Regions from separate parts of the Oceanobacillus picturae genome, predicted to be linked through region 2. Evidence: riboswitches for the same ligand, from Rfam matches in the RefSeq annotation. Region 2 holds a riboswitch; each other region holds the start of a gene.
The links. A riboswitch is a leader RNA that binds a small molecule or an ion and turns the genes downstream of it on or off. The one in region 2 is predicted to bind thiamine pyrophosphate.
Positions count from the first base shown of each region.

Region 1: another riboswitch for thiamine pyrophosphate. It lies ahead of BN988_RS13370 (ABC transporter substrate-binding protein); the one in region 2 lies ahead of thiT (energy-coupled thiamine transporter ThiT).
Region 3: another riboswitch for thiamine pyrophosphate. It lies ahead of thiW (energy coupling factor transporter S component ThiW); the one in region 2 lies ahead of thiT (energy-coupled thiamine transporter ThiT).

Region 1 is NZ_CCAX010000002.1:458,474-462,680, reverse strand. Features, by position in the region: gene BN988_RS13380 (ABC transporter permease) at 1-442, opposite strand, end outside; gene BN988_RS13375 (thiamine-binding protein) at 754-1,044, opposite strand; gene BN988_RS13370 (ABC transporter substrate-binding protein) at 1,065-2,060, opposite strand; TPP riboswitch at 2,173-2,282, opposite strand; gene nagZ (beta-N-acetylhexosaminidase) at 2,372-3,712, opposite strand; gene BN988_RS13360 (YerC/YecD family TrpR-related protein) at 3,811-4,110, opposite strand; gene BN988_RS13355 (DUF3048 domain-containing protein) at 4,129-4,207, opposite strand, start outside.
Region 2 is NZ_CCAX010000001.1:845,364-849,570, forward strand. Features, by position in the region: gene BN988_RS04290 (hypothetical protein) at 1-1,173, opposite strand, end outside; gene BN988_RS04295 (general stress protein) at 1,286-1,636, shown strand; gene thiT (energy-coupled thiamine transporter ThiT) at 1,779-2,351, opposite strand; TPP riboswitch at 2,450-2,550, opposite strand; gene BN988_RS04305 (M3 family oligoendopeptidase) at 2,607-4,207, opposite strand, start outside.
Region 3 is NZ_CCAX010000002.1:160,661-164,867, forward strand. Features, by position in the region: gene thiD (bifunctional hydroxymethylpyrimidine kinase/phosphomethylpyrimidine kinase) at 1-482, opposite strand, end outside; gene tenA (thiaminase II) at 482-1,168, opposite strand; gene thiW (energy coupling factor transporter S component ThiW) at 1,256-1,735, opposite strand; TPP riboswitch at 1,847-1,960, opposite strand; gene BN988_RS11875 (zinc-dependent alcohol dehydrogenase) at 2,036-3,169, opposite strand; gene BN988_RS11880 (LytTR family transcriptional regulator DNA-binding domain-containing protein) at 3,267-4,207, shown strand, end outside.

The DNA.
Region 1 (4,207 bases), on a different contig from region 2:
CGGCATTTGTTTGGCGGAATCCATCCAAGGCCGCTACCGCAACCGGGAAGAAACAAACAAGGGTAATGATAAATAATTTCGGTAAGACGCCAAATCCAAACCATATAATTAACAATGGCGCCAGCACAATAATCGGGATATTCTGGGATAGGATAAGCAATGGATAAAACGCCTGACGTACACGGGGCATCAAATGTAATAAGACAGCAATAAGCAATCCTATACTTGTACCAATTACAAATCCTACTATTGATAGCTTTGTGGTTGAGACAAGATGATGTGCATAATTAGACCAGCTGCTTAACCCTTCTTCCATTATGGTGAATGGGGATGGCAGTAACCAGGCTGGAATAACAAACAAACGGCTGCTAGCTTCCCACAAAACAAGTAAAAGGATAACGACCAACACAGGACGCCATCCTTGTGCTACTATTTTCTTCATTTTTGTAAGAGGTCGGGACAGAACAAAAAGTTTTAATCAAATGACGGATGATAGCTAGAATAAGCGTAAGAAATATACGAAGACTCCTTGAAAATCAAAAAACGATTTTCTGCGTGCGATGCAATGCTGTCGAAGTCTTCCTTGTCCTATGGGAGGAAGGCCTAGGTGAGACCCCGGAATGCGTAGCATCCGGAGGCTCACCAGCCGCCCATGGAAAGCGGAGTATATTTCTGAAGCGGTTCTTCAAAGGTCATTCTTTCGGATTTATCTTTTACGTAAGTACTATTGTCCCAACCACTCCACCTCCATTCTTAGCGGTATTTTTCCGTTAACACGTCCATCGATGTTCCATCTGGTTTGTAAAAAACCTTCACTTGAGAAATTATGCTCGGACATCCAAGGCTGGCCATTTTTTCATTCATTTTTCCGATGATGGAAAATAATGCTGTTAGTTCCCCTTCCATTGTGGTCTCAAGCGGATTCACCTGATACTTAACACCTGACTGTTCAATTACATCAATAGCCGCATCAACATATGGAATACTATCTTCGCCGTTTTTAGTTTTCGGGATAATTTGTATACTTACTAACGCATTTGCCATTTATTCCTCACACTCCAATTCTATTTTTCTGGTAAAAATTCATTTGTATAGGCACTGTTGGCATCTAGTTCTTTTTCCAATAGTCCATTCTCATACATCCAATCTCCGTAATTCTGCCAAACCTTCTCGTCTTGTACTCCCCACTGAGTAGCATCATCTTGATATTTCGGGGAAATCCATTCCTGACTTGCTTTCACTAATTCTGGGTCTAAGTCAGGCACTGCCTCTATTAAGATATCAGCTGCTTTATCAGGTTTCTCGATTGCATACTCGTACCCCTTCGTCACTGCCTTCATAAATGATTGGATCGTTTCTGGATCGGATTCTATCAGCCTTTCATTCGTGGTGATAACCGGCGTATAGTAATCTAGCTTGTCACTATAATCGGTTAAATATTGCATATTCAATTCAACATCGCGGAGCTCTGCTTCCACTCCAGTCCATCCATAATAGATCCAGGCAAAATCAACATCTCTTTCGACAGCCGTGAAAAAGTCAGTATTTCCCATGTTTATAATAGTGACATCCTCTGCGCTGGCATCTTCCTGTTTCATCAATGAAGCAATTACTGCCTTCTCTACAGGTGCACCCCAGCCACCATATGTTTTTCCGGCGTAATCAGCAGGCGACGTAATTTCTTTATCCGCAGGGGAAGCAAAACCAGATGTATTATGCTGAATAATTGCAGCAAGTGAAACAATTGGGATGTCCTGAATACGTGCTTCGGTCACAGCTTCTTGTGCCCCTATCCCAAATTCTGCCTTTCCGGATGCCACCACCTGGTCTGCCCCTGATTCACCTGGCAAGGTGATCTCTACATCCAAACCTTGTTCTTCAAAATACCCTTCTGCTTGGGCAACATATAATCCTGTGTGGTTCGTATTCGGTGTCCAGTCGAGCACCATTGTCACTTTCTTTAAACTGCTGTCCTCTTGCTCATTTCCTGTTGCCTCTTGATTACAGCCTGCAATGATCAAGGTGAACAAGACAACCATACTAAGTAAAAGCTTTTTCATTCTTCCTTCCTCCTTTTTTTGTTATGACACATAATGCTGTTGTTTGGAGGAACATATTGTTTTCATGCACAAAAAAATGCGCTCAGGGCTCACCCAGGCGCATATATCGTCACATTCACTTCTATATGTTCCCTACGCTGGTTTAAGCCAGATCAGGTTCCAAGGGTCTATATCTTACGGATATGATCTCAACCAGCAACACTGGTCCCCCTACATCGAAACGTACTATTCAATTAACAACATTACATTCTTACTCTGCCATAGATTGTCACAAAATACAAGTTAGGTCTAGATGGATTACCCTTAAAATACTATTCATTTTCTTCAAGCTTACGAATTATTTCTTCAGATGACTGATTGATTTTATCCAGCTCTATATTGCTTGGAGAAGTACTGGAAAGGTTGTATTTTTCTTTTAGGAGTAAAATTCTCTCCACACTCTCATTGATTCTTTCTTCCTTAATAGTTCCACTTTCCACAGCCTTGGTTAAACTATGAACAGCTTTCAATTTATTTTCATCACCATGGCATACTAAAACAATATCATTTCCCGCTTGAACCGCTTTTACGGTAGCATCCCCTATATCATAGTTTTCTAAAATGGCTCCCATTGTCATATCGTCGGTTATAGCTACTCCGTTAAAGCGCAATTCTTCTCTTAACATAGTGGTGACCACATTCTTAGATAAGGAAGAGGGATATTCATTATCTATCTCGGGTAACAGTATATGTGCAACCATCGTCATATCAGCTTGGTGATCAATAGCTTTTTGGAATGGCACTAATTCCATTTCTCGGATGCTTTCCAAACTATTATGCACTACAGGTAAGTCCAAGTGGGAATCCATATCTGTATCTCCGTGGCCCGGAAAATGTTTGATGACGGGAATGATGCCTTTTGATTGGATACCCTTCATCTCTTCAACGCCCATATCCGAAACAATCTCCTTGTTATCACCAAAAGATCTCTTTCCGATAATAGGGTTATCTGGGTTACTATTAACATCCATAACAGGGGCCATAGTTACATTAAACCCGAATGCGTTTACCCTTTCTCCAATCGCTTCCCCAACTTGGTATGCAAGCTCTGTATTATTAAGATCACCAATCTCTTTACTGTCTGGTAAATTTACTATTTTGGGGGGCATTCTTGATACAACCCCACCTTCTTCGTCTACGGAAATAAAAAGAGGGATATCCTGAGAATCTGCGTTCAATTCCTTTAGTTCCCTGTTCAAATTTAATAATTGTTTTGAGTCGGTAATGTTCCTTTCAAACAAAATGACTCCGCCGATATGATTTTCTTGCATGAAATTCCTCGTTTGATCATTCACTTGGGTACCTTCAAACCCAATCATAAGCATCTGGCCAACTTTTTCTTCCATTGTCATAGAAGAAATCTTATCTTGAACTGCTTCTTTTAAAGCATCTACAGAGGATTCTTCGGAGTCCATTTCGTCTTCTTCTGTAGCATTATCTTGGGCACTGCTTTTGCCTTCGTCTTCCTTACCATCACCCTTATTGCCTTGCTCTGTTGGTTTTTCGTGTTCCACGCTGTTGTCTGTATTCTGGGAACACCCCACCAACGAGATGAAGAAAATCAGAGCTAAACAAAATCCTATCGCTTTCCATTTATTATTTTTTATTTCCATGATGTCCTCCCATGTATAGCGATGTAACCTTCTGTGTTTTTATATTCTTTAGTATAAACAAAGAGATGTTGGGCTATGACCCAGCATCTCTTTGTTTGTTACTTCTCTTCATCGGTAAGTCGGTCTAAAACCATCTTATATCCTTCGCTACCATAATTAATACATCTACGCACACGCGATATGGTTGCAGTCGAAGCATTGGTTTCCTGTTCAATTACCGTGTAGGTACGGCCTTCCGTTAGCATTTTTGCCACTTGTAGCCGTTGGGAGATGGCATGGATCTCCGACATAGTCGCAATATCATCAAAAAAGCGGTAGCACTCTTCCCGGTCCTTTAGTGTAAGAATTGCATCGAACAATTGATCGAGCTGTTCTCCTCGTAGTTTATCTATTTGCACAAACAAGCCCTCCTGCTTCTAATTAGTTATGTTGACGGACTCGGTTAATCCAGGATTGGTAGGAATAACATTGATCCAAGTTTTCCCTGGGACAAAG
Region 2 (4,207 bases):
GAACCCCGAACCATCCAAACCTGTAATAATCCCAATGATTAAGATACTTAGCGCAGCAAGAAGGGCATTTTCAGGTAAAAAAGTCTGGCTAGTTTGGACAAGGTCAAACAGAAACGCTGGTTGACTTTCCTCCATTCCCAAAATGCTTCCTGAGAAGTCCGAGCTTCCTAGAAAAAAGAAACCAGCAATTGGTATAACTGGGCCCATTGCCTTAAAGGCAAACACAAAACCATCCGTTATATGTGTTGTTATATAATCAAGAGAATGCTGTTTACCAAAGGCTACAGTTGAGAGTAGTAAAAGAATGACTGCTACTCCACCGACAAAGGCAGCTCCATCTCCCCCTTCAAGTCCACTCATTCTTCCAGATAACAGCTTTTCATATACCATATAAATAACAACACCTAACAGTGTTAGTGGTACAACCACTGCAAATATTTTACTCCACGCGGTTAAATTTTTGGTATGTGCCTTATTCGTTGTCTCTTTTACGGATTGCATTTGCTCCAATTCTAATTCAATTAATGGATCATTTTTATGGCGTATTGTTTTCCGGTATAGCAAGTAAGCTAACGCTATGGCGATGACACCAGCAATCACAGACAATACAAGGGCACGATCAGCCACTATAGCTGTCTCAATCCCGGCCGCAGTAGCTGATAAGCTTGGTGCTACCTGTACAATATAATCCGATGATAATGCCATTCCTTGACCAGCAAGCGCAATGGCAACTGCTGCCATCATAACCGGCAAACCTGCTCTAATAGCCGCTGGGACTAGCAACGCACAAATTAATGGAACAGCAGGAGTTGGCCAGAAAAATAATGAAATGATATACGTAATGACCGCTAGGACAAAGAAGGAAATATGCCCATTAATCATCATTTTTTGGATGGGTTGGATCATTCGTTTATCTGCACCTAAATCACGTAATGAATGTAAAAGCGCAAGCATGAATGTGATGATTAGGAAAATACTAAACAGTTCCTGTGCAGCAATTAGGTTCGCATTAAAAATGGCTTTAAAGCCTGCTACAAGGTTTCCATTGTAAACCCACGCTACAATGAACGTACCGAGTAATGTTGGTAACACAACCCCTTTTCGAAAAATCATTGTTCCTATAATCAACAAAGTAAACAGTCCATATATCCAATGAGAAATGGTGAGTTCCATCATACATCTTCCTCTCAATAATGGTTGTATAGCCTATGCATTAAGGAAATGTTTAGTTCTTTGGTTACCGGGAATATAAAAACCATAGAACATTATTAGGAGGTAGAAAAAGATGAAACCATTTATCAAAGAATATACAAATGACGAAGTATTAAAAACAGATGTGAGTATTTTAAAAGACAAAGGGATTAACAAAGATGATGTTTATGTATTGTCCCACGATGATGACCGTACGAAACGAATTGCTGGAAGTGTTGATGCCAACACAATCGGCATAAAGGAAATGGATTTTGGGAACGCAGTCGGAAACTTATTTAATAGTAAAGGTGACGAGTTGCGCTCGAAACTTCAGGAAGTAGGTTTCTCTCAAGCAGAAGCGGAAAATTATGAAGAGGATATGGACGAAGGAAAAGTATTACTAATTGTAACAAACAACGAAAATGCAGCTAGCTACTTAATGTAGTCTTATTACAAAGTCATTTGTCTTAAGGCTAAAAAAACGAGCATGCCAACCAATAATCTAGTTGGCATGCTCGTTTTATATGTAGTAAAGAAGGTAGTCTCCCTTAATAAGAGAGACACCCACATGTGAGCGGAAAAACTTTTTAATTTGTATTCATTAATGTCCTTGGCTGTTTGTGAAATAAGAAAAAGACAAGTACAGCACTAAGCAGGAAAGCAGGCAGCATATAAGAGCCATTATATAATAGGGAATACAACCATACAGGTTGCCCTTCTATTGCTGACTCAAAAAATGTAACTCCTGCAATATAATGTGCACCAAAGCGTAGGATTGATCCTAAAAACACTCCTGCCACTATATATCCCAAATACTTCTTGGTTTGACCTTTTTGAAGAGCCTGTTGAATTTTTTTAGAAAACATACCTGCAAAACCTAATACAGTAAATGCTACAGCATAATCAAAAAATCCTTGAAGTGGGTATAATACATAAGCAGTTCCTACGGCAATTTGTAACATCCCCCAAAGAAAACCTGCCAATAACCCTCCCTTAACTCCCCAACGAAAAGCCACAATAAAAATAGGAATCATAGCAAAGGATATTGATCCTCCCTGGGCCCATATCTTAAATGATAAAAATGGAATAATATCCAACAAAAGTGCAAAGGCAGCAAATATGGCTACCTCAACTAAAAATAATGTGCGCTTTCTATTCATTTCTCTCTCCCCTTTTTAAAGCGAATTTTAAACAAACAAAAAAAGCAATGCCAAGGGGAAGACTTCCTGATGGGAATCCGCTCACATTGCTTTTATTCCATCAAAAAAGCCACCATCCCTACGTTAGTACTAACTAACAGGTTCAAAGGGTAAGAACATCACTGTTCACTCTCAGCCATTGGCTCCCCCTGTAGGCTTTTCAAACTATGCTTTTCTTATTAATTTCATTGTAACCCACATTCTGTAAGCTTACAACTATTGTGTAAGCTCGATAAATTCCTCAACATCCTTTACACATAATTGAATAGCTGCTTCCCAGAAATCAGGTTTCGTTAAGTCGACATTCATATGCTTCATGGCAAGATCTTCTACATTCATTCTACCAGTATCACGTAGCAACGCAATGTATGCATCCTCAAAGTTTTCGCCTTGTTCTTTGGCGGCCGCATAGATTCCAAGGCTGAATAAATACCCAAAGGTGTACGGGAAGTTATAGAATGGAACACCAGTAATATGGAAATGTAGTTTGGAAGACCAGAAATTAGGATCATATTCGTCCAGTGCATCCTGATAAGCTTCCTTCTGCGCCTCTACCATGATCTCATTCAAGCGGTTAACCGACACAAGTCCTTCTTTTCTTTCTTCATAAAAACGGTTCTCAAAGATAAAACGCGCATGTATATTCATAAAGAATGCTACACTACGTTGAATTTTATCTTCAAGCAGTCCGATTTTCTCCTCTTTATTTTGCGCATTTTTAACCGAAGCATCTGCTACAATCATTTCTGCGAACGTGGAAGCTGTCTCCGCAACATTCATAGCATAACGTTGATTTAGCCCATTCACATCATTCATAACATGCTGGTGATAAGCATGGCCTAGTTCATGAGCTAAAGTAGCAATATTTGAAGACGTCCCAGAAAAGGTCATAAAGATTCTTGTTTGCTCACTATCAGGGAAGCTTGTACAGAACCCACCTGGGCGCTTTCCAGCACGATCCTCTGCCTCAATCCAGCGTTTGTCAAAGGCCATCTGAGCAAAGTCGGCCATTTTGGGACTGAATTTACCGAAATGGTCTACAATAAACTTACTGGCTTCAGTATAACTCGACTTATTCACAGTATTGGTTAAAGGTGCCCCAATATCATACATGCTCATTTTATCTAGCCCAAGAAGATCTGCTTTTTTCTCTAAATATTTAACAAAGTGCTTTTTGTTATTCGAAATAGCTGTCCACATTGCGTCAAGTGTTTCCTGCTTCATTCGGTTAATCGCAAGCGGCTCCTTAAGAACACTCTTCCAATTACGATGCTTATAAGTTTGCAGGCGGAATCCAGCTAAATGGTTTAATGTCTGACCAAATAGGGCGGATTGTTCCTTCCATGCCTCTCCCAGCTTATCAAAAACGGCCTTTCTTACTTTACGATCCGGATGACCTAATTTATTAGATGCCTGCCCGACAGATAGAGACTTCACTTTATTATCTTCTTCTACTTCCACTGTCATTTTTCCAACGATTGTATCATACATTTGACTCCAGCCGTGATAGCCATCAACTCCAAGATCATTGATGAGCACTTCCTGTTCAACATTTAGAAGCTCCTTTGCCTGTTCTCTGTATTCGTTAAGGACAAAGGAAAGCTCCGTTAAACCATCATGCTGAAGTAATGTAACCCATGTGGTATCTTCTATGGCAACTAGCTTTTGTACAAACTTCGACATGATAGCATCCAATTCTGCCCGCAGTTCACTACGTTTACCAACTAGAAGACTTGCTTTCTCATCTGTTACATCTTGGGCGCTTAGACAGCTGATAAACGCGGAAGCTTCTCTTAACTTTTTCATTACACTCTCAA
Region 3 (4,207 bases), on a different contig from region 2:
TCCTTCATATCTTCTGTTGACTCTATTTGTCTTCCCGTAATAAATTCCGTTTCTGGAAGGTTTGGGGTAACAATGGTTGTCATTGGAAGCAGCTCCTTTTTTAGAAAATGGCGCGCTTCTTCAACAATGAGAGGATCGCCACTTGTTGCTACCATTACAGGGTCCATGACATAAGCAACTTCCTTCTTGGTTTTAGTTATATACCTCGCAATAACTTCCATCATGGACTCATTTGCAATCATTCCCGTTTTGAGGGCATGTACCGGCATATCGGAAAACACCGATTCGAGCTGTTGCTCAATAAATTCAACTGGAAGGTGATGCACATCCTGCACACCTGTTGTGTTTTGGGCTACGACTGATGTCACAACAGACATCCCGTAGGTTTGTAATTCCTGAAAGGTTTTTAAATCAGCTTGAATGCCAGCACCCCCGCTTGGATCTGTGCCAGCTATGGTTAGCGCACAAGGTATGTGTTTCATTAGCGGTTCCCCTTTTCAGCTGAGGGCCATTCTTCGCACGTGTAAGCCATCTCCCAAAATTTCAACTCCAACTGGCAACTTTTGCGGAAGGCTTCTTTCATTTTTTCCTGTTCTTCAAGTGAACTTTGTTTAGCGAATCGATCTAGACGAGTGCGTAATTCATTCGTTGTGTGCTCGATTTCTTCTCCAGTATAAAAGGTTATCCAATCGTAAAAGGGATGACTTTCATCAGGTTGATATTGTTCTACTAATTTCTTGCCAATTTCTAGATATGTCCATGGGCAGGGAAGTAAAGCCCCGATAATCTCACCAGACGAACCCATTTGAGCATGGTACATCATATGTTTAATATAATGGTCTGCAGTAGGCGGAAGTGAATGCCCTTGTAATGCTTCGTATTCTACCCCGATATGCTCACAGAAATTTCGATGTGGATGAATTTCGTCGTGAAGCACAAATTTAATTTGATCGAAGAAATAAGCAATATCTTCCCGATCTTGTGACTTGGAAAGGGCAATTCCATAAATTTGCATAAACGCGTTCAAGTATTCATAATCCGCTTTAATATAATGGGCGAGCGCTTCCTTTGAGATGTCACCTTTTCCGACACCTTGTACAAATGGATGCGCGAAAATCATCTGAAATAAATCATCGTTTTCTTTTCTTAACTGTTCTGAAAAGTTCATAGTTAATGCCTCCTTTTAATGTAGATAACCATTTACTGGACGTTAAACCTTTTCTCTAATTACATAGATTCGAAGGTGAATAAAAGACTAAGTGCCTTGTATTCTAGTAATTGAACGTTCGTTTAAACGGGAAACGATAAATAGACCAATGAATGCGCCTGTAACACTGCTGACGAGAAAGGATGGCATGAAGAAAAGTGCTCCGACAGGACTTCCTAGCAGAATAGTTGAGATAGGTACAGCGCACAGAGAACCCAAAACTCCTGTTCCAATCGTCTCTCCAACGGTTGCCCAACGCTTTTTACCAAGCTTTTGATACAGAATACCTGCAAGAAGAGCACCTATCATTCCGCCTGGAAATGCTAGCAATGTTCCAAGGCCAAGTAAGTTCCGCACTAATCCGATCATAAAAGCAATCCCAACTGCTGGCCCAGGGCCTAGTATAACTGCTGCAATGACGTTAACTGCATGCTGAACTGGGTAGGCTTTGGCAATGCCAGCAGGAAACCAAAGTAGTTGGGAGCCAAGTGTTCCAATGGCAACAAACACTGCCATTGTGGTAATCATATGTGTATTTTTCACGATAACCTCCTTTCTTTAGACTAACCTGATGGCAATAATAAAAAGCCAGGTCACAAGGGGACCTGGCTTCGGTAATTTGAAATAGGATAGACGTAACTTGTACGTCCACTACTTCCCTCCGCTGGTATTAACCAGATCAGGTTCATAAGAGTCGGTAGCTCATGTGCTAACCTCTCAGCCCGCCATAATCGGGCCCCCCTAGTAGTCTTCTTCGTATGAAATTATTGATCAGCAACAATGCCGATACTTATAGACTAACAAACTATTTAACATTTGTCATGGGTATTATGGTTTGAAAATCACTTTAATACTTCCATCTTCCTTCTTGTCAAACATGTCATATGCTTTATCCGCCTCATCTAAGGTCATTCTGTGTGTAATAAGGTCAGTAGGGTCAACTTTTTTCTGCTCCACCATATCATAAAGCTTTGGCATCATATGGATGATCGGAGCCTGTCCCATCGTCAGGGCGACGTTTCGGGTAAAGAAATCACCTAATGGGAAACTATTGGCATCTGATCCATATACACCCGTCAATTGGACCGTACCAAATTTTCGTACAGCTTTCGATGCTGTTATGATCGGACTGATTGTTCCAAATTGGTTATCCATTTCCGAACCAAATTCTGTTTTTGGTGGCACGGTTCCGTCCATTCCGACGCAATCAATCACTACATCTGCTCCACCTTTTGTTTCTTCATGAAGCAGTTCACCAATTTTTTCATGCTCCTTAAAGTTAAATGTTTCTACATTATTAGTTTGAGCAGCATGGTCAAGTCGGTAATCCATCTGGTCAACAGATATAACGCGTTTTGCTCCTTTTAGCCATGCAAACTTTTGAGCCATCAACCCAACTGGACCTGAACCTAGAATGATGACAGTATCGCCTCCTTTTACCCCGCCATTTTCCACACTCCAATATGCAGTTGGAATGACGTCGGATAATAATAATACCTGTTCATCACTCAATTCGCTCGACTCTGGCACTTTAAAAGAGGTAAAGTCAGCGTATGGTACACGGAGGTATTCTGCCTGTCCTCCTGGATAGCCACCATTTTGTTCGGTGAAACCAAATAGCCCACCAACTTCACCATGCGGGTTGGATTCATCACACTGGCTTTCCATTTGGTTTTTACAAAAGAAACATTCACCACACCCTATATTAAAAGGAATGACCACTCGATCCCCTTTTTTCAAGCTTTTCACTTCTGAACCAACTTCTTCTACAATCCCCATTGGCTCATGCCCAACCACATAGTCGGTTTCTGGCACAATTCCTCCATGATATAGATGAAGGTCTGAACCACATATCCCGCTTGCTGTGATGCGTACAATGACATCGCTATTTTCCTGAATCGTTGGATCTTCCACTTGCTTTCCTACCATTGCTTCTTTGCCTTGAAACGTTACAGCTTTCATTCCGTCACATCCTTTAGTATAAGTTATAGAGAATATTTCCGTAATTTAGTACTATTAAACAAAAGCTTAATAAATTTTGGATCAGGAAGTGATGGACATGACAGAAGGGTTAATATTCAGCGATTTAGAAAAACAGACAAAGGACAATATCCTTTTTCCTAATTTTGACCTTACCTTAGCTCAGGGAGAGATTGTTGCCATATACTCGACGTTAAACGTACGAAAAATGCTTCTTGATCTTCTAAGAGGAAAGGCTGTACCTTCTAAAGGGAGAATTTCTGTTCACGGAAAAACATTTGAAGAAGACAAGAAAGCATATATGTCTGCTATAGATATTTGTTTTTATGAAGAAGGGTTATATGAAAGATTAAAAGTAGAGGATTATTTTTCTCTCTTTATCAAGCTTTACACCTCTAGTTATCGTATGGAAGAACTTCTATTGGATACCCAACTTCAGGATAAAAGAAGGGCCAGGATCCGAAGTTTAACAGATTCAGAAAAAAGAAGAGTGCATTTTGGCACAATGATCATACGAAATCCAGATGTGTTTATTTTTGAAGAGCCAGATTTGAATGTCGACATGGAAACGAGAAGGGTTTTTGTAAACCTGGTAAAGAAGCTGCAGGAAAAACGAAAAGCCAGTTTAATTCTGACAGGTAATCTGGAAAGTGCATTGACCGTAGCTGATCAGGTGTTTCGATTGGACGATAATGGTCTCCATGTTGTGCAAGTTGCGGAAGAAGAAAGCAAAAAAGAAGAAGTAAATTCAGAAGAAAAAGATGGTGAGGATATTAAGCCGTTTCACTTCAATAAGATTCCGACCAAAGTAAATGAAAAAATTGTATTGTTCGATCCACAAGAGATTGACTATGTAGAAAGCAATGATGGACAATCAAATATTTATATTAAGGGCGAATCATTTCCTAGCCTGTTCACATTAAATGAGCTAGAAAGCCGTCTACAACATGTTGGTTTTTTCCGTTGCCACCGTTCTTACATTGTTAATCTACAAAAGGTACGTGAAGTGATCACATGGAC